DNA from 3 places in the Desulfitobacterium dehalogenans ATCC 51507 genome. Region 1 is predicted to be linked to each of the others. Evidence: riboswitches for the same ligand, from Rfam matches in the RefSeq annotation. Region 1 holds a riboswitch; each other region holds the start of a gene.
What was found. A riboswitch is a leader RNA that binds a small molecule or an ion and turns the genes downstream of it on or off. The one in region 1 is predicted to bind cyclic di-AMP.
Positions count from the first base shown of each region.

Region 2: linked by a shared signal. The riboswitch ahead of ehuB (ectoine/hydroxyectoine ABC transporter substrate-binding protein EhuB) and the one ahead of DESDE_RS12190 (C40 family peptidase) in region 1 are both predicted to bind cyclic di-AMP.
Region 3: linked by a shared signal. The riboswitch ahead of eam (glutamate 2,3-aminomutase) and the one ahead of DESDE_RS12190 (C40 family peptidase) in region 1 are both predicted to bind cyclic di-AMP.

Region 1 covers NC_018017.1:2,520,656-2,527,337, reverse strand. Annotated here, with positions in the region: gene DESDE_RS12215 (adenosylhomocysteinase) at 1-179, shown strand, start outside; gene DESDE_RS12210 (AAA-type ATPase lid domain-containing protein) at 371-1,270, shown strand; gene DESDE_RS12205 (GNAT family N-acetyltransferase) at 1,297-1,905, shown strand; gene DESDE_RS12200 (HD domain-containing protein) at 1,911-2,510, shown strand; gene DESDE_RS12195 (hypothetical protein) at 2,568-2,801, shown strand; cyclic di-AMP (ydaO/yuaA leader) riboswitch at 3,754-3,890, shown strand; gene DESDE_RS12190 (C40 family peptidase) at 3,894-4,685, shown strand; gene DESDE_RS22075 (hypothetical protein) at 4,821-4,976, opposite strand; gene uvrC (excinuclease ABC subunit UvrC) at 4,966-6,682, opposite strand, start outside.
Region 2 covers NC_018017.1:637,669-644,350, forward strand. Annotated here, with positions in the region: gene sdhA (succinate dehydrogenase flavoprotein subunit) at 1-474, shown strand, start outside; gene sdhB (succinate dehydrogenase iron-sulfur subunit) at 486-1,238, shown strand; cyclic di-AMP (ydaO/yuaA leader) riboswitch at 1,351-1,497, shown strand; gene ehuB (ectoine/hydroxyectoine ABC transporter substrate-binding protein EhuB) at 1,614-2,498, shown strand; gene ehuC (ectoine/hydroxyectoine ABC transporter permease subunit EhuC) at 2,505-3,155, shown strand; gene ehuD (ectoine/hydroxyectoine ABC transporter permease subunit EhuD) at 3,157-3,813, shown strand; gene ehuA (ectoine/hydroxyectoine ABC transporter ATP-binding protein EhuA) at 3,825-4,673, shown strand; gene DESDE_RS03040 (50S ribosomal protein L25) at 4,753-5,334, opposite strand; gene DESDE_RS03045 (N-acetylmuramoyl-L-alanine amidase) at 5,813-6,568, shown strand; gene DESDE_RS03050 (hypothetical protein) at 6,615-6,682, opposite strand, start outside.
Region 3 covers NC_018017.1:1,279,141-1,285,822, reverse strand. Annotated here, with positions in the region: gene DESDE_RS06215 (bifunctional ADP-dependent NAD(P)H-hydrate dehydratase/NAD(P)H-hydrate epimerase) at 1-15, opposite strand, end outside; gene DESDE_RS06210 (holo-ACP synthase) at 90-446, opposite strand; gene DESDE_RS06205 (histidine kinase) at 443-1,714, opposite strand; gene DESDE_RS06200 (GntR family transcriptional regulator) at 1,782-2,387, opposite strand; cyclic di-AMP (ydaO/yuaA leader) riboswitch at 2,563-2,690, shown strand; gene eam (glutamate 2,3-aminomutase) at 2,798-4,039, shown strand; gene DESDE_RS06190 (hypothetical protein) at 4,109-4,300, shown strand; gene mnmL (tRNA modification radical SAM protein MnmL/YtqA) at 4,375-5,343, opposite strand; gene DESDE_RS06180 (VOC family protein) at 5,382-5,762, opposite strand; gene DESDE_RS06175 (DVU0298 family protein) at 5,809-6,682, opposite strand, start outside.

The sequences.
Region 1 (6,682 bases):
AAGCCCTAGCATTGCATTATCTCGCCACAGTTAAAACTCCCTTGGAGCCAAAAGTCTATTCTGTTCCTTCCGAAATGGACACTAGAGTGGCTGAGCTTAAATTAAAAACCCTGGGTTTAAGTATTGATCAACTATCTGAGGAACAAGAACGCTACCTTGCCAGCTGGCAGCACAGTTAAGCAAGACTCTTGAAAATAATAATCTGGTATCAGGGTCCTGATGATAAATAGTCATTAGGACCTTTTTATTATTTAAAAACATTATTAAACAGTGAAAAATATCTTTTGTTCTATTCTGTTATAGTATACAATAGAAAGGATAAATTGTATTAGTATCAGATAAGTCTTTGGTGACTGTAAGGGGGATAGATATGCCGATGTTTCTCGTTTATTCCTTAAGCCAAGATATCATCGGAGAGAGCAAAGGATTACGGCAGGCCATTGAGGGATGCCGAAAGGCGGCTAAAGAAAATGATCCGGTTATGTTTCAGGGTGAAGTCAGTACGGGTAAACTACTTTTAGCCGGTTTTCTGCATAAAGAGAGTGAACGCTCCCACCAGCCCTTGCTTATAGTGGATTGTATTAAAGACGAAGATATGATTCGCGAAATACTTGCTCCAGGTTTTGATATCAACCAACTATGTCCTTATGAGGGGGGAAGTATTTATTTTCGTGAAGTGGCGAGTCTCAGCCTTGAAGAGCAGAATCTGCTTTATAGAGCTCTTGAACGAATAGAGAAGAAAAAGTTTAGAATATTTCTTAGTTCATCACAAAATATTCATTTAATGAGATTGGAGAAAGCCTTTGATCCGGATTTATATGACTATGTCAGTCAGTGGGAGATTTCTATTCCACCCCTACGTCTAAGAAAAGAGGATATACTTCCCTTAGTCCATCATTATATCAGGGTATTTAATTTGGAATTGAGAAAGTCTATTCAAGGGCTAACACCGCAGGCCGAGGAAGTTCTCTTATCCTATCGCTGGCCGGGCAATGTAGAAGAATTAAAACAAATTATCAACAGAGCCATGCATGTAGCTAACGAATCCCATATCTCTCAGCGTCATCTTAGCGACAATTTGGGGATATCTAAAGAAGATGGGTTTGGCCATGGAGTGATGCCTTTAGAGCGAATGGAGGAAATTCTTTTACGAAGTGCTTTGGAGCGCTATGGATTTACACTGGAAGGAAAGAAAAGAGCGGCAAGAGCCCTTAACATTTCCTTAGCAACACTGTACAATAAGCTTAAGCGTTATAATCTTAATCCATAACCAAAGTTCCGTAAGGAGGATATAGGGTGAAACAGACCTTTCCGACCCATAAAGGGGAGCTTATTGTTGAAGGGCCGGTTACGGCGGAGAGCTTAAGCCAACTGACTTTAGACGATGATTTGCGGGCATTCCGCCCTCCGAAGCGCCAAAAAGAGGCCTTGATAGAAATCAGTCAAATTCCTAATGGCCGAATTGTTATTGCACGGATCGGGACCGATGTCGTGGGCTACGTGACCTTTCATCCTCCGGATGCTTTTGAACGATGGGCTGAGGGCCCTCCAGAACTCTTGGAATTAGGAGCAATTGAGGTTTCCCCAAAAGTTCGGGGTCTTGGAGTGGGAAAAAAACTGCTTGAAGTAGCTTTTTTAGATCCCACCATGGAGAATCATCTCGTCATAGCCACAGAATATTATTGGCACTGGGACCTGGAAAGGACAGGACTTCGGGTTTGGGAGTACCGTGAGGTGATGGATCGTCTTATGTCAAGCGCAGGTCTGCTCATAAGGGAGACAGATGACGACGAGATATGCTCCCATCCGGCCAATATGCTTACGGCACGCTATGGAAAAAACCTTTCTCAAAAGAGTATCGAGCATTTTGAAAGAATTTTGTTCTTGAATTCTGATCGGGGGTGATTGCCTTGCTGGAGATGAATCAAGACCCTTTAAACCCGGTAATTAACGCTGTGCAGGGGATTTACGGGCGTAAAGACCAAGCCCATGATCTGGAACATGCCCTTCGGGTCAGAGAATGGGGAAAGAAGATTGGAATACAGGAGAGTGCTGATCTAGTGATTGTGGAGCTGGCAGCTATTCTTCATGATATCGGCCGCTCCGGAACTTTATCGAGAACTCATGCTGAAAGCGGATCGGCTTTGGCAGGTGGAATACTTCAAAAATGCGGTTACCCTGAAAACATTATCGAAGCCGTTAAAACAGCCGTTCTTTCCCACTCACGGGAAGGTTATGAACCGGAAACTTTGGAAGCGAAGATTCTTTATGATGCCGATAAATTGGACTTTGTAGGCCCTATAGGTATAGCAAGGCTTTTTGCGTGGGCAGGAAAAGAAGGAAAACCCTTTTTTGGGCCGGATTCCTGTGAATCCTTTTACCGTGAAAGAATTAGTCACTATCATAAGCATCTCTATACCGAGACAGCCCGGGTACTTTTCGAGCCCCTCTTTTTGTATTCCGAGAATTTTTGGTCCGAATTAGAAAAAATGAGACTTAAAAAGGACTAAGCTGGTTAAACTATGGATATATCTTCTTGGGAAAGGACGGTATATCCATTGCGTTGGTTGAAACGTATTTTAGTCATTCTCATTGTCCTTTTGGTTGCTAAAGGCTTATTTACTCCGGAACAGCCCCAAGCCTATATTTCCTCGCCACGAACCCAACTCTTATTAGAGGAAATTGAATGGCGGTCTGTTCAGATTAAACAAGCTGCACAGGATTTGCCCGGCAGTATCGAAGTGTTGCTGCGGAAGTTTTTTTCTGACGGAAAACCTGGATCTCAAGCGAAATCGGTTTAAATCCGGCAGGAAAAATATATTAAAACATCATTTTATTTAAAAATTTAACGATTAAATGATTTTGATTTTGTTAAATTGTTTTAATAAGGCAAAAGAGAGCGCAAAGCTCTCTTTTTTTGAGTTTACTCCTTCTTTTCATTCATTATCAAAGAGAATCGTGAATATGAATAGGCAAAGGTTGTTTTAAAAATTGTTCATTTCGGTGTACAATAATCGATGTAATCTTCTTTGAGCTATGGTGCGCAATTCTAGTGCGTAAAATGACAGTCGAAGGCGGGCCTAAGAATCCGCTAAGGGCATACCGATGAAGTTCCTGGTGGTGGCTTTCGACGCCCAGTCGAGGGTTGCTGCTGGGAGTTAAGGATGAGGGGGATCTGCAATGGCATGCGGGCGATACCCTCTTCCGTGGAGGCCTAAGTTCGTGGCTGTTTTCTGGTTATGGCTTAGGGTATGAACCTGCATTAGGAAGGAACTTAGTGCAGTGTAGCCTGCCTTGAGGTGGAGAAGTTGGGAGGGCTGAAGGAACTTCTGTCTATTGGCCGATGGACTTAAGTTGCCTGAAATTCTTTTCTGCAAAAGAGGCTAGACTGTCACGGAGCGTTAAGGAAAACTTCTAGAGCGAAAACTAACGAGGATTAAAGTGCGTTCTTAGTGGCGATCAAGTGCTGGAGCTGGCAACATTCTAGACTGAGGGAAAAGGGAAACCGCCTAACAGGAAACTGAAGGAGCTCAGTGGGAAAACCTACTTGACCTATGGCGCAATATTTATTCGTTGGTGTCCTAAGGCTCAAAGGGCAACACCTCTCGTAAGAGAGGTGTTTTTTGTATAGTATACTTCATGTGCACAGAAAAAAAGCTGTTGAATAGATATAAATAACATCAGTTTCCAAGATTATAGGCTTTTGCCATTATTTACGTGGAGGAATAAGGAAATTTTCGGCGAATACTACATAAGAAATGTGGGCTGAATCTAAACCATATGTTTAGAGCGGGGGACTATCTTTTGGGGTGAATCGCAGTCATGCGTAGGGCTTACACCTTGTTGCCCGAATCCGTCAACTAACCTCGTAAGCGACGAAAGGTGGAAAATTCATGGACTCTTCCTCTAAGAGGGGGTGGATTGCCAGTGTGGTGTTGTCCGGCACCTTATTGGTTAGCAGCCTCCCGGGAACCTATGTGCCGGGAAATGCTGCTGAGCTTGTTACAGGTTCAGAATCTATTCTCTTAAGGAATGCTTCATCGTTTAAGGCACAAATGGTCTCCAGTACATTACTATCCGATATCATCCAAGTAGAGAAAGAGGATATGATCCTGCAGCCTAGGCTAGCAGCGACCTTAGCTTTTTCTTCAGAGCCTATAGTAGCCGATACAGATAACCAAAAGGAATCACTGCAATTTTCAAAGGCGGAGAGTGAAGATACCGTCACGACACCTGAGGAAATGACGATAACGGCCTTAAGAGATCAGGTCTCGAAACAGGCCGCAGCGGCTCCCTCCCAGGAAATCTCTCGTGGCGGCAGTTCCAAAGCTGAGGAGATTGTCAGCAATGCCCAAAGACTTATCGGTATCCCCTATGTGTTTGGAGGAACTACTCCAAATGGTTTTGATTGTTCCGGCTTTACCCAATACGTCTTTGAGGGGTCGGAGATCGACTTGCCACGAACCTCATATTCACAATATGAAATTGGAACAGCCGTCAAGAAAGATGAGCTTCAGATTGGGGATTTGGTATTCTTCTCTACCTATGATAGCGGGGCATCTCATGTGGGAATCTACATAGGTGGTGGAAGCTTTATCCATGCCTCCAGCACCGGCATTAAGACCACAGGCTTATCGGATAGTTATTACGCCGGTCGTTACCTTGGAGCCAGGAGAGTTTTTTAATTCATGGTCTTGTTATAGGGACAAAAGGAGTATCGCATAACTGCTTTCTTTAAAGTAGTTTGCGATACTTCTTTTTACTCTAAGGACCATCTTTTCGGACCTGAACTAAATTACCAACCGATTGGTAATTTAGCTTTAATAAGGTAGCCAAGGCACCAGTCTATAACTCTTGCATTCCCCTCCCGGTTCCGCCGGTGTCCGATTATGGATATAGAGGTCGGTCTTTCCGCATTGTTTCGTCCGCTTATAATAGCATTGACGGCATAGTTCGACACGGTAATTAAGAATCATGGTTTTCCTCCTTATGAGGGTTGAAATGTTCATATACCGCGAGAGCTGCCGGGGAAGGAAGACCGGATTTTTGAAGTTCCTCCACAGTGGCTAGGCGGATAGTATCCATGGATTTAAAATATCTCAAGAGCTGTTGCCTTCTCTTGGGACCGACACCCGGTATTCCATCCAACTCGGAAAGGGTCATGCTTTTAGCCCGTTGTTGCCGATGGAAAGTAATAGCGAATCGATGGACTTCATTTTGAATCCGTTCCATCAAACGAAAACCGGCTGAACGGCGATCCAAGGAATGGATTCGGCCAGCGGAGTCGATTAAAGCCGAAGTTTGATGCTTGTCGTTTTTGACCATGCCGGCAACAGGAATCGCGGCCTTTAAGTTGCGGAGAGCATCCAGGGCTGCATTAATCTGTCCCTTGCCCCCATCCACCAGGATAAGATCAGGAAGAGGAAGGCACTCCTGCTGAAGACGGGCATAGCGGCGCTCAATCACTTGGTGCATGGATGCGGTATCATCTATATTGGGCATGGGTTGAATCTTAAATTTGCGATATTGACTGCGGTTGGGTTTGCCATCAAGAAACTGAATCATTCCGGCCACACTATGGGTGCCGGCGATATTGGAAATATCAAAGGACTCGATGGTGCGGAGGGAAGGAATGCCTAAGGCATTGCCGATTTCCTCCAAAGCTTGTGTGCATTCGGTCAAGTTTCGTATTTCGATGGAAATCTGCTCATGTAAGGTGGTTTGAGCATTTTCCATAGCCATTTGCACCAGATCTCGCTTTTGTCCTTTTTGCGGCACGATCATCGGAAAAAGCTTTGCTAATACACTAATATCCAGAGGAGGGAGGAGAATTTCTTGAGGGAGAGCAGAACTTTCTGTGTAGAACTGAGCCAGAAAGGAGACAAAAGCTTCTTCCGGTTCTTCGTAATAAGGGAAAATGAAATTGTCACGAGACAGAAGTTTTCCCTGGCGCAAATAAAAGATCTGAATACAGAGTTGATCTCGGGTATAAGCATACCCTACCACATCCCGATCCACAAAGTCGTTTAAGGTGATGTTTTGTTTCTCGCCTACTTTTTTGAGATCCTCGATAAGGTCGCGGTATTCTTTTGCCCTTTCAAATTCCAGGTTTTCCGAAGCGTCTTTCATTTTTTTCTCCAGGGACCTAAGAATTGCTCCCTGATCACCTTTAAGAAAAGTAGCCGCTTCTTTACGTATTTTGTCATAAGATTCTTTGGGGACATCCTCCTGACAGGGGCCTAAGCATTGCCCAAGATGGTAATAGAGACAAGGTTTGCCCGGAATCTGCCGGCATTTACGAAAGGGAAAGAGGCGATTGAGCAGTCGGGCAGCTTCTTTAGCCGCTGTAGCATTGGGGTAGGGGCCATAGTATTTCCCCATCCCTTTTTTTACTTGCCGTGTCACCAAAATCCGAGGATGTGCTTCATCGGTAATGGTTATAAAAGGGTATGTTTTATCATCGCGTAATAGAATATTATACTTTGGATTATGCTTTTTAATAAGGTTGCACTCTAAGAGTAAAGCTTCCACCTCAGAATCGGTAATAATCGTTTCAAAATCCGCAATCAAGCTAATCATAAGCTGGGTTTTTCCATTATGGGACCCGGTAAAGTAGGAGCGGACTCTGTTTTTGAGAATCTTCGCTTTCCCTACATATATAATTTGGCCGGATGCATCTTTC
Region 2 (6,682 bases), 1.9 Mb from region 1:
TTTGCCCGTGAACGAAAAGTCCAGGAGGAGCTCTGGAGCAGGATTCTCAATATGAAGGGTGAGGAAAATCCCTACCACATTTATAAAGAACTGGGTGATATTATGACTCAAAATGTCACCGTTATCCGCTATAATAACAAACTGACTGAGACGGATCAAAAGATCCAGGAGCTTATAGAGCGTTGGCAGAGGATCAAACTCATTGATGATGTCCATTGGAGCAATCAGACAGCCCTCTTTATCCGGCAGCTTTGGAATATGCTGGAGCTGGCCCGTGTCATTACCCTGGGGGCCCTTAATCGCAATGAAAGCCGAGGAGCCCATTATAAGCCCGACTATCCGGAGCGGGATGATGCGAATTGGCTGAAGACCACCATTGCCACCTACACACCTGAGGGTCCGCGGTTCAGTTATGAACCTGTGGATGTATCACTCATCACGCCCAGACAGCGGCGTTATGATGTAGAGAAATAGGAGGGATATTCATGTCAGGGCAAAAGATTGTTCGTTTAAAAGTCCGTCGCCAAAATGCTCCGGATCAACCTGCCTTCTGGGAAGAGTTTGCAGTAGTTTATAGTCCCAAAATGAATATCATTTCCTGCTTGATGGAAATTCAAAAGAACCCCGTCAATGCCCAGGGAAAAGCGACCAATCCCGTGGTTTGGGAATGCAACTGTCTTGAAGAAGTCTGCGGTGCCTGTACCATGAATATTAACGGCCAAGCCAGGCAGGCCTGCTCAGCCTTGGTGGATCATTTGGAGCAGCCCATTGTCCTGGAGCCACTCCGGAAATTCCCCATCCTCCGGGATCTTATGGTGGATAGAACCATGATGTTTGAGAATTTAAAGAGGGTCCATGCCTGGATTGATATCGACGGGACCTATGATCTGGGTCCCGGACCCCGTATGGCTGAAGTAGATAGACTATGGGCGTACGAGCTTTCCAAATGCATGACCTGTGGATGCTGCATGGAATCCTGCCCTCAGGTTAATTCCCGTTCCCGATTTATTGGTCCGGCCGCCGTTTCCCAGGCTCGCCTTTTCAATACTCATCCCTCAGGAGCTATGCATAAGCATATTCGTCTATCCGCTCTCATGGGTGATGGAGGGATCACCGACTGCGGCAACGCCCAAAACTGTGTACGGGCCTGTCCCAAGGAGGTTCCCTTGACCACCAGTCTTGCCGATATAAATAGAGAGGTCAATAAATTCGCTTTGAAGAGATGGCTGAATAGCTGAAGAAAATGGAAAACAAGCAAATTTTTTATTGCAATCTGCCAATTCAGGTGTTAACATTGAGTTGTAACAACTTATAATAAAATAAAAAGTTGTCAGATTGCGAACTGAATGTTTGTAGTCAAGGCTGAATTTCCCAAAAAGGAAAACGGGGGAACCATAATGGGGGTGAATCACTTTTTAGGAGTTAAACTTCTTGAAGTGACGGAAAGGTATCATTCCGAACCCGGCAGCTAACCTCGTAAGCGTGTGAACCGTTTTAGTGTTTTTTATGCTAAATCAATAGCCAATGTTATGCGCTGCTTCTTCTTGGGCCTGTTCAGGCCCTTTTTCTATGCCTTTTTGCGGATTTCAGCCGGTAAAAAAGGAGGAAGTTGAATGAAAAAGTTACCACTGCTCAAGACTCTGCTGGTGGGGATGCTGGCCTTTAGTGTCTTTGCCTTGGGAGGGTGTGGCTCGACCAAGACAAACGATGGCGGGATGAGTACCCTGGAGAAGGCTAAGGAGAAAGGGGCCGTCACCGTTGGCTTTGCTAATGAAAAACCTTACGCCTACAAAACTGCCGACGGAAAACTCACCGGTGAAGCGGTTGAAATCGCCCGGGCCATCTTAAAAGAGCTGGGGATTAATGAAATGCAGGGGGAGCTTACGGAATTTGCTTCTTTGATTCCCGGTCTCCAGGCCAAACGTTTCGACATGGTTACCGCCGGAATGTTTATTACGCCTGAACGGGCTGAACAGGTGTCCTTTGCCAATCCCGAATACAGCATTGGGGAAGCCATCGCCGTCAAAAAGGGAAATCCTCTCGACTTACATAGCTATGAAGATATCGCCAAGCATGGAACAGCTAAAGTCGCTTTACCTGGAGGGGCCATTGAGTATGATTACCTGGTAGCCAGTGGTGTCCCCAAGGATAGAATTGTGACTGTTCCGGATATGCCGGCAGCTTTGGCGGCATTGCAAGCCGGGCGGGCAGATGTGATTACCGCCACCGGCCCCTCGGTTCAGGCTACCTTGGATACAGCCGCTGATCCCAATCTGGAGCGGGTCATGGACTTCACTCAGCCGGTTATCAATGGTAAAAATGTCAAGGGTTATGGAGCAACCGCATTCCGTCATGAAGACAGTGATTTTCGGGAGGCTTTCAATGCCGAATTGCAAAAGCTGAAAGAATCCGGTGAACTGCAGAAGATCCTTGAATCCTTTGGCTTTACAGAGCAAGAGCTTCCAGGGGACGCGACTGTAGAAGACATTATTAAGTAGGAAGTGATGACCTTGGCCATCTTAGACCTCTTACCGGCACTGTTAAAAGGGCTGGAAATAACCCTCACCATCACTCTTTTGGCAACACTCCTTGCTTTTGTACTGGCTTTCCTGGCAGGGTTCGGCCGATTGTCCAACTATCCGCTGATCCGCTTTCTGACGGCGGTCTATGTAGAAGCCTTCCGGGGCACTTCTCTCCTTGTTCAGCTTTTCTGGATCTATTTTGCTTTACCTATTTTAGGTATCAGCTTGCCTCCCTTGGCGGCCGGTGTCCTGACCTTAGGGTTAAACTGTGGGGCCTATGGTTCCGAAGTGGTGCGCAGTGCTATTTTGGCGGTTCCCAAAGGGCAGACGGAGGCAGGAATCGCCTTAAACTTTAGTCCCTGGCAACGCCTGCGGTGCGTTATCCTGCCTCAGGCTTTTGTCATGATGCTGCCGGGGTTTGGCAATCTGCAGATTGAGCTGCTGAAAAGTACTTCCCTGGTCTCCTTAATTACCTTAGCCGACTTGACCTATCAGGCATCCGTGCTCAATGCTTCCACCATGGAGACGACTTTAATTTACAGCTTGCTGCTTGTAATCTACTTCCTGATTGCCTGGCCTTTGACACGGGGGATTCGCTGGATAGAAACCAGGCTGACCATAGGGAGGTATTAAAATGTGGAATTGGGATTTTGCCCTCAAAATTTTCCCGGAGATATTTGCGGCACTCAAGATTACCGTGATCGCCACCTTTGCCGGATTTTTTCTAGCCTTGTTTTTAGGGATGTTTCTCACCATTGGCGGGCGATCTTCCTTGAAACCCGTTGCTTACGGCTCAAAAGGTTTTGTCGAGTTTATCCGCAGCACCCCTTTGTTGGTGCAACTCTATTTTATTTTCTATGTGCTGCCCCAAGCCGGGCTGTCCCTGAGTCCCCTGACTGCCGGGATCATTGGCTTAGGGATTCACTACAGCACCTATCTTTCCGAAGTCTACCGCTCGGGAATTGAAGCGGTACCTCAGGGGCAATGGGAGGCGGCCAAAGCTCTCAACTTCAGCCCCTGGCAAGTATGGTCCAAGATTATCATTCCTCAGGCGGTGCCGCCGGTCATCCCGGTGATGGGAAATTATTTGATCACCATGTTTAAAGAGACACCCCTTCTTTCGGCCATTACCTTGGTGGAAATTTTGCAGACAGCCAAAATTATCGGTTCCCATTCCTTTCGGTATCTGGAGGGATTTACAATTGTAGGATTTTTGTTCTTATTGCTAAGTTATCCCTGTTCACTAATGATTCATCGTTTGGAGATGAGAATGACTAAAAGCGTTCGCTAAGGGGGAATAGGATGAGTGCCCAATTAAAATTGTTAGAGAATACACCGGAGGAATCTATAAATCATCGGTCCAAGGCCGGGAAAAAAGTTAAACAACCTGTAGTGCACTACGAAAAAATCTCCAAAACTTATGGAGACTTGCAGGTTCTAAAAGAAATTGATTTGGATATTGCGCCAGGGGAGAAAGTAGCCTTGATCGGACCCAGCGGCTCGGGAAAAACCACCCTGGCCAGATTGCTAATGACTTTGGAAGAGCCCACTTCCGGAACCATCCAAGTAGATGGGGAGTTGTTATGGCATCAAATGGTCAATGGAAAATTGGTTAAAGCCAATGAAAAACACCTGCATAAAATTCGCAATAAGATCGGTATGGTCTTTCAGCATTTTAATCTTTTTCCTCATATGACCATTTTGAGGAATGTGACAGCCGCTCCTATCCATGTACTGGGGATGACCCGGGATGATGCTGAGAAGCAGGCCGTTACGATGCTTGAGAAAGTGGGCCTGGGTGATAAGCTCGATGCCTATCCCGCCCAACTGTCCGGCGGGCAGAAACAACGGGTGGCCATCGCCAGGGCCTTAGTCATGCGTCCCAAAATTATGTTGTTTGATGAGCCGACCTCCGCTTTGGATCCGGAGCTGGTGGGTGAAGTGCTGGAAGTAATCAAAGAGATTGCCCATGAAGGGGAGATGGCTATGCTCCTTATCACCCACGAGATGGATTTTGCCAGGGATGTGGCGGACCGGGTGGTCTTCTTTGATGAAGGGCACATAATTGAACAAGGACCGCCCCGGGAAATCTTCCATAATCCTCAGAGCGCCCGCTTGCAGAACTTTTTAAGCCGCTTCCGGGGAAGGTGAATAACCTATACAAAAAACAGGCCCCACTTTGTGAGGCCTGTTTTTTGTATAGGTTCTTTAACAGGTCGGATTCGGAAGATTAACTTTCAGCGGCATCGGAAGTATCCTCTGCAGGCAGATGAACTCTTGAGCCGATAATGGCAGCAATGATTTTTTCCGGATCATCAAATAGTGTTATTGAAGGCTTAACCATAAGATCTCCCACAGTGAATTTCTCTCCCAAGGGCTTGTCGGCAACATCTATAGCAATATACTCAGGCATATCGACACTAGGGCCGGAAAGCTCGATTTCAGAAACATAGGGCTGTAGGATGAGTCTTTTTTCATTGAGGCTTTCAGTCCCGTTGAATATAATCGGAACCTTCATCTTCACAACCTGATCATCTTCCACTACTTGCATAGCAATATGAATGGTTTTGCCTATAGTAATGTCTTTTTGAATCTCTTGGACGAAACACTGCTTGGTCTCATCTCCGACTTGCACAGAGATTTTGGCTTTTTGGGAACGTCCCTGCAGTGCCTTATTAAGCTTCTTCTCATCAAATTTCACACTGATGGAGTCCATACTTTTACCGTAGATTACCCCCGGTACAAAACCTTTACTTCGGACTTCCTTGGGCTTTTCTTTCCTTTCGATAGCCTGAATTGCAGTTTCGCTCATCTGTTTGACCCTCCATTCTTGTACTCTACGCCTCTACGCCGCCGGCTTCGATGTCCTGGATTTTTACTTAGAAGGAGCGGATAGAGTTGTTTCTCATTTCACAATCATAGGACTCAACAGGTTTTGGTATACTATTCCTCTTTTGCGTTATACCTCATGAAATCCTCTTCCAGCTGCAGAAGTCTTTTGAGTCCTAATAATATTTACTTTATAACTTTACTATTGGAAAGTCAAAGCCCAGGAGTTCCCGCAATCTAAGGGAAAAGCAACTTACAACTCGAAAGGTAAGGGAAAGTTGTCTTTTCGCCAAAATGCTCCTGAGACCTACTGTTTAGGCATAGTCAGGGCCCAATGTAAAGACTATCCCGAAAATTCCTTAGGAATACCACTATTAAGGAATAATGCCAAGCACCTTCTCCATAAGTTTTTTTAAGGGTGGGATGACATCCGGCCCAAGGTATGGGAAGGGAGAAGAGCCATGAGGAGAATGAGAAGGTTTAAACATCATAGACGGTGGAATAAGGGTTGGATGGCTGTATCGGTGCTCTTGCTGGCGCTTATTGTGACAGGCGGCTTAGTATGGAAGTATAACCAAAAGGATGAAACGATCTGGAGTTGGACTATTGGCAACCAGGTTGTCCTCATCGACGCCGGACATGGCGGTGTTGACCCGGGGGCCGTAGGGAAAGTCAGCTTGGAAAAGGATATCACCTTAAATATTGCCAAGCACCTGCAGATCTTTATTCAACAGGCTGGAGGAAAGCCTGTCATGGTTCGGAAGACCGATGTGGATCTGGGAACTTCTGAGGGCCTGGCCAAAAGAAAAAGGGAAGACCTGGCCCAAAGAATCCAACTGGCTAAGGATTACGAGGCCGATGTTTACTTAAGCATTCATGTGAACAGCTCCCCCAACCACTCCTTAACCGGACCCCAAGTCTTTTACCATGAGGGTTCACCAGAAGGAAAGCTGCTCGCTGAGACCATACAAGCGGAGTTAAATAAGCTGGCCGGTACCAAACGAGTGGCCAAAGCCGACCAGGATTTGTTTATTCTAAAGAGGGCTGAACAAGCCGCAGTGACTGTGGAAGTGGGCTTTCTGTCCAATCTTCTGGAAGAACAAAAATTAAACGAAACAGACTATCAGCATCAACTGAGTGTAGCCATTTACCAAGGGCTTTCCGAGTATTGCCGTAGATTGCAAAAGGACGGAATCCCTACAGTGGATATGAATTAATGCTAATGAATAAAAAAATCCTCGGGTTCGCCCCGAGGATTTTTCTTTAATGGATAATGTAGCAATTGGGTAAAGCTTTCTGTATTGAAGAGAAATCATATTGACTGATTGCGG
Region 3 (6,682 bases), 1.2 Mb from region 1:
ACTGACCACTCTCATAGCTACACCCCCATATAAAGGAAACTTACTTCAGGTGGAGTTTAGTTGACTTATCCACGCAATGGATAACCTTCCTAAAAAAGTATGGCCATTCCTACAGCGTACTCTTTCTCGTGGGATAGGCTTATTCGGATCTGGGATCCTCCTCGTGTATGCAATACTATCTCAGCTTTTTCCGTAAGGAATACGATAGGTTCCCCCAAGTCATTGCTAAGGATTTCAATATCATGCCAGGATAGTCCTCTTAGTCCTGTTCCTAAAGCTTTAAGGACTGCTTCTTTACCCGCAAAACGCGCTGCCCAACTGGGTGCCGCTTTATGTTGTAAACTCTCAATCTCACGAGATGTAAACAATCGCTCCCGAAGTTTGGGTGTTCGCTCACAGGCTTTAGCAAAGCGCTGAATTTCTACGATATCGACTCCCGGGATCATAGCAGACCTCCATCTTCTATAGTCGTTAAGGGCAAATGCATGGTCACCGTCGTCCCTATATTAGGTTGACTCCGAATTTGTAAGCCATATTCTTCACCGTAATGTCCAATTAAACGTTCATGGACATTAGCCATACCCACTCCATTACCTGAGCCGACACCGGGCTTTAGCACTTCTTGCAAACGTTCCGGCTGTATTCCCACTCCATCATCTGCCACAATAATATAAAGTTCCTGACCTATTTGCTCCACTTTCACGGAAACGACTCCATTGCCGATTTTCTCCGTAATCCCATGTTTGACAGCGTTTTCCACAAGGGGTTGAATGCTTAAGCGTGGGACCAATGCATTCATGAGCTCTTCGGGAATCTCTCCTTTAAAATGGAGCTTACGCCCAAAGCGAGCTTTCTCGAGAATTAAATAGGTTTTTACAAAACTCATTTCCTCCCGCAGAGTGATCAAGCTGCCGTGGGATTTGAGGGCCTTACGGAAAAATTCCGCAAGATGAATCAACAACCGTCGCGAACGATTAGGGCTGGTACGGCTGGTGGCAATTATGGTATTGAGTACGTTGAAAAAGAAATGGGGATTGATTTGGGCCTGCAATGCATTCAACTGTGCTTCCGCAGCCAGTTTTGCTTGGTGGTCAAGCTCTGCTAGTTCGATTTGAATCCCCAGAAGCTCTGCCATCCCAATAGCTAAGCGAATAAGATCCGATGAAAGCTGTCCATCCTTTGTCTCATACAGTTTCATGGTTCCCACCACTTCACCCTGACACTTCAGAGGTACGATGACAGCCGCCGCTAGTGGACAATCACAGATGTTCTGTCTAGGGCAGTTCAGTTCTTTTTGAGTTCGTACTATCTTATAAACTCCGGATTGGATCACATCTCGTGTCGCCCGGGTAAGAATTTTATCTCCCGGATGATGCTGATCACATCCCACACCTAAATAGGCTAGTTGCTTTTCACGGTCCGTGATCGAAACAGCTGCGACCTGCCCGATCTCTTGAATGATTTTGGCGATGTATTCTGCATTTTGCTCATTAAGCCCTCGGCGTAAATAAGGAAGAGTCTGGTTAGCTATTTTGAAGCTTAGTTCCGCATTCCGCTCTGTAGCTTGCCGCGCAGCTTTTTTATATTCAAGATTTAGATGATACAAAAGAAAAAGTGTGTTGCCTATTAAAAATGGAATTAACAGCTTCATCTGGCTTGTTACTAAGACCAGCATTAATTCCACGCCAAGTATAACTAAGCTTTGAAAGATCATCTATCATCCCTCATGTCCTCTAGAATTCATAGAGTGTTTCGACAGATGGACGGTCACTTCCTGTATTCTAGCGAAGGATTTCCTGAAGTTTTTCTTTACCTTGTTCAGATCCTACCACCAGCAGGATATCTCCATCGTCCAGAACAAACTCAGCCCCTGGAGAAAATTGTTCAATACCCTCTCTAACTACAGCCACGACCGTCAAACCGGTTTTTTCCCTCAATTTTAAATCGCTTAAGGTTTTCCCTTTGGCACCGGAACCTTTGGCGATTTCAATTTCGGCTACATCCATCCAGCGGCTTGCCAAGCGATCCGTATAGTTTACAATTTTTGTGAGATGTGCGTCAATTTTTTGATCAATCTCACGCCTCTGCTCCATTAATTTCTTCAACTCATCAAAATAGACCTGAATCTCTGCTTTCTGATCAAAACCTCTCATAAACTTTTCCGCCATGCTTTTGGAGATCACCGTAATCCCTACCCCTTGACTTACCATGACTACACCCATGGTTTGGAGGATAGCAATAGAGCGCCGGATGGTCTCCGGAGATACATTATAACGACCCGCTAAAGTCGAGCGTCCATGTATTTTTTCCCCTTCGCGGTACTCTCCCATAACGATAGAATGAGCAATATCTATCGCAATTTCTTGATAACGTGCATTATATTCCATCGGGTTCCTCTCCTTGATCTATTTATAATAATTTTTTTAACTACATGAAATAATAAACTATAATTCCTTACAAATTAACTCTAGATAACATAAACATATGGTGCAAAAATTGTGTACAAAAAATACAATTGACTACTACCAACCCACATGATACTATTAAGTTGTTAGTTATGCAACTTTATATGGGCTTAATTTCCCAAGAGGAAAACGGGGGAACCAATTTAGGGGTGAATCGTTTCAAACGTAGAGCATGTTTCAGCTCGAACCCGTCAGCTAACCTCGTAAGCATTGAGACACATATGGGCGTAAACACCTGCTTATGTAGTAAGCTTTTCTTGGGAACCGTGACGGTTCTTTTTTGTTCTAAGGACTTATTCTTTTATATTCGCAAATAGAGGAGGGCAATCATTATGGCAGTAGAATTTCTCCCCCCTAACCCAAGACAGGCTTCACAAGCAAGGGCTTTGGAATTAAAACAAAAGGCTCAATCTTACAACAAGTGCAAGGAAACGATTCCCTGCGGTCTCGCTTTAAGCGAAGAATATAATGAAAACCGAGACTTTATACTGGATCAGTTAGATGCCGGCCTGGAGCATTGGCAGGATTGGAAGTGGCAGCTTAAGAACCGTATTCAGGATGCTGAGAACTTGAGTACCCTGCTTCCCCTGACCCCGAAGCAAAGACATGAAATCGACGAGGTGGGTAAAATCTATCGCTGGGCAGTTTCACCCTATTATTTAAGCCTTATCGATAAAGATGATCCTCGGGATCCCATCCGTCTACAAAGTCTCCCCTCTATGGAAGAGATCCTCGATGATTCCGGGGAAGTCGATCCTATGGGAGAAGAGTATACATCCCCTGCTCCGAGTATCACTCGTCGTTACCCAGATCGTCTCATAATTAATGTAACCAATCTGTGTGCTATGTATTGCAGGCACTGCCAACGCCGGCGGAATATCGGGGAAATTGACCTCCATGAAACCCGTGCTAATCTGGAGGCGGCTTTAGATTATGTACGCTCCAATCCAGAGATCCGGGACGTGCTGGTCACCGGTGGCGATGCACTCCTCCTCAGTGATCAAATGCTGGATTGGCTATTAGGAGAATTGCACGAAATTAAACATGTGGAAATCAAACGCATTGGCACCCGGGTCCCTGTCACTCTGCCCATGCGCATTACTGATGAGCTCTGTGCTGTTCTTGAAAAATACCCACCCCTTTATATCAATACTCAATTCAATCATCCCAAAGAGGTGACCGAGGAGACCAAGAAAGCTGCCGATCGCTTGATTAAAGCGGGAGTTATCTTGGGTAACCAAGCAGTTCTTCTCAAAGGAATCAATGACCGACCGGAGATTATGAAGCGCCTTAACCAAGAGCTACTGAAAATTCGCGTTCGTCCCTACTACATCTTCCATGCCAAAAATGTTAAGGGCACGAGCCACTTTATTCCCCGTATTCAAGACGGGTTAAAGATAATGGAAAACTTACGCGGCTACACCTCCGGTTTGGCCATTCCAACTTATATTATTAATGCCCCGGGAGGCGGTGGCAAAACCCCCATCCTACCACAGTACCTTATTTCCCTTAACGATGATGAAGCGGTAATAAGAACCTGGGAAGGTAAGGTTGTGCATTATCCTAATCATTAACTATCTTATGAGGTCGTTTCACTCTGAGTGAATGATAAACCCCAATAAATTATATAGGGAGGAATCGGTATGAAATCACAAAAACTAACCTCTGACCCAGTCTATCAGGCCATCCTCCAGACTCACACCAACAGCCTTAAACGCTATCTTTCCTTAGCTCCTACCCTTAAAACTCCTCCTCAACAGAATAAAAATGCGTCCAATCTGAACCGGTACTATCAATGCGTAGCGAGTCATTCCAGATCATTCGAGAAAGGTTAATACACTCATCCAAAGTCAAAAGTTTCTCCCTAAACTATATTTACGGCTAGCTCCTCTTTATTATTGAAATGGTGTTAGCCGTTTTTATTATCTCTCTTTTTCCCTTGCCATGTTCCCCTACTCTCCAGTTCCTGGTCGATAGCATTAAGAATTTCCCATTTTTTAAGACTCCAAAGGGGTGCTATCAAATCCTTTCGGGGAGCATCCCCGGTCAAGCGGTGAATGACCATCTGAGCGGGCAATCTTTCCAGAGTATCGCAAATTAGATGGACATACTCATCCTGTGAAAGCAAAGGAAAAGGGTTCTCCTCATAAATTTTAGCCAGGGGTGTCCCCCTTAACACATGCAAAAGATGCAGTTTAAGTCCCTGCACATCGAGTTTGGCTAAGGTTTGAGCTGAGCTAAGCATATCCTCAAGGGTTTCCCCCGGCAGCCCATAAATCAAATGAGCACAGACTCTTATCTTTCTTTGGCGGAGCTTATCTAAGCCTTGAAGAAAATCCTCAAAAGTGTGTCCTCTCCCCACCCATTCCATGGTCCGGTCATGAATGCTTTGCAGGCCTAACTCCACCCAGAGATACGTTCGTTGATTGAGCTCTTCTAGATAGTCCAGCACCTCGGCCGGTAGACAATCCGGACGAGTGGCAATGGACAGGCCTACCACTCCCTCCTCCGCCAAGGCTTGCTCATAGACTTCCTGCAAACGCTTCAGGGGAGCATAGGTATTGGTATAAGCTTGGAAATAGGCTAGATATTTGGCTCCGGACCATTTTCGGCTCATGACTTGCTTAATTTCACAGAATTGCTCATGAATAGATTTCTCTGCCTGACCGGCAAAGTCTCCTGAACCTCTCGCACTGCAATAAATACAGCCTCCTCGCCCTACTCGTCCATCCCGATTGGGACATGTAAACCCCGCATCAAGGGATACTTTAAACACCTTATCTCCGAAAACATCGCGCAAATGTTGATTTAAAGTGTAATAACGTTTATCTCCATTTTGCCAATTAAAATTTAGTTTTTCTTCCCTACCGCGATTCAACTTGGTATTGCCTCCTATTTCCTTAGTCGACCTTTTGATTATTCCTGAAATAGCTCCAGTTTCTCTCCAGAGGGGCCTCTAAAGAAAAAATTATAGCGTCCTCCCTCCATCTCACGAGGTTCTGCGTTAATACATTCCACATGGTGTTCCTTCAACCAAGCCACTGCCTGAAATATATCCTCTACTCGTAGAGCCAGGTGATTAACCACTCCATCTTCAAATTTCTTTTGGTCATTAATTTCAATCAGTTCAACAACAGTTTCCCCGCATTTCATGAAAATAAGCTCTACATCCCCTGGTTTAATCCGCTCAAGGAGTTCAAAGCCAAGCACCTCAGAATAAAAGGCTGCGGCCTGATCCATATTCATCGACTTGATCCCAATATGGGCTAAACCTTGAAACATTTTCTTCTCGCTCAATTCATTACCTCCAATATTCTTTTTGGGGCTGCCCCCCTATAGTACTCTATTTGTGGCGATGGGCTGCTTCCCAGTTTAGAAGTCGCACCTTATAATCAAGGCCACTGGCATAACCCACCAAATCTCCCTTTTTGCCCACCACCCGATGACAAGGCGTAATGATGGCCATGGGATTCTTATTATTTGCCAAGCCTACGGCCCGTGGTCCTTTAGGGTTGCCAACATTCTGAGCAATCTCACCATAACTGCAGGTTTCTCCATAGGGTATTCTGCGCAGCTCTTCCCATACTTTAAGTTGAAAATCAGTTCCTCTAGGGTCTAAGGGAAGAGCAAATTCTTGCCGGTCACCCGAAAAATACTCTTCCAATTGCTCCATAATTTTTTGATTAGGCAAGGCTCGGGGAATAATCAATGCTTTAGGTGCACGTTTCTGTGCCCAGGACCTTATTTCCGCTTCTTCTTTTTCCGGAGTTCCTAAACCTACCCAACAAAGGCCTTTCTGAGAGCTAGCCACACTGATATTCCAGGTAAAGTCTTCTTGTTCATATTCTCTGGCATGGAAGGTAAGAATCTCTTTTCCTAATAACTCAGAGATTGAAAAATGGTAATAGTTTCCCTCCAGGTAGATTTCAGCCACCTCTTTATCCTGAACAAGCACCTTGTGTAATTCTTCCCCAATCTCCCATCGTTCCTCGGCTAAGGGATAGGCTTTCATCAAAGTAAAAATCCAGACCGCTAACCCCCTTTGGCTGACATCCTGGGCTTTGAGAAATGGATACACCCTCTCTACCAAAGGATCCACCACTTCAGGAGCATTGATGGATAGATTAAGCAATCCCCAAAGAACTCCTTCCTGTAAGCTTTCATCTTCCAAAAGATTAGCATACATCCAGTTGAAGTGGCCACACTCCTTGGGGTTA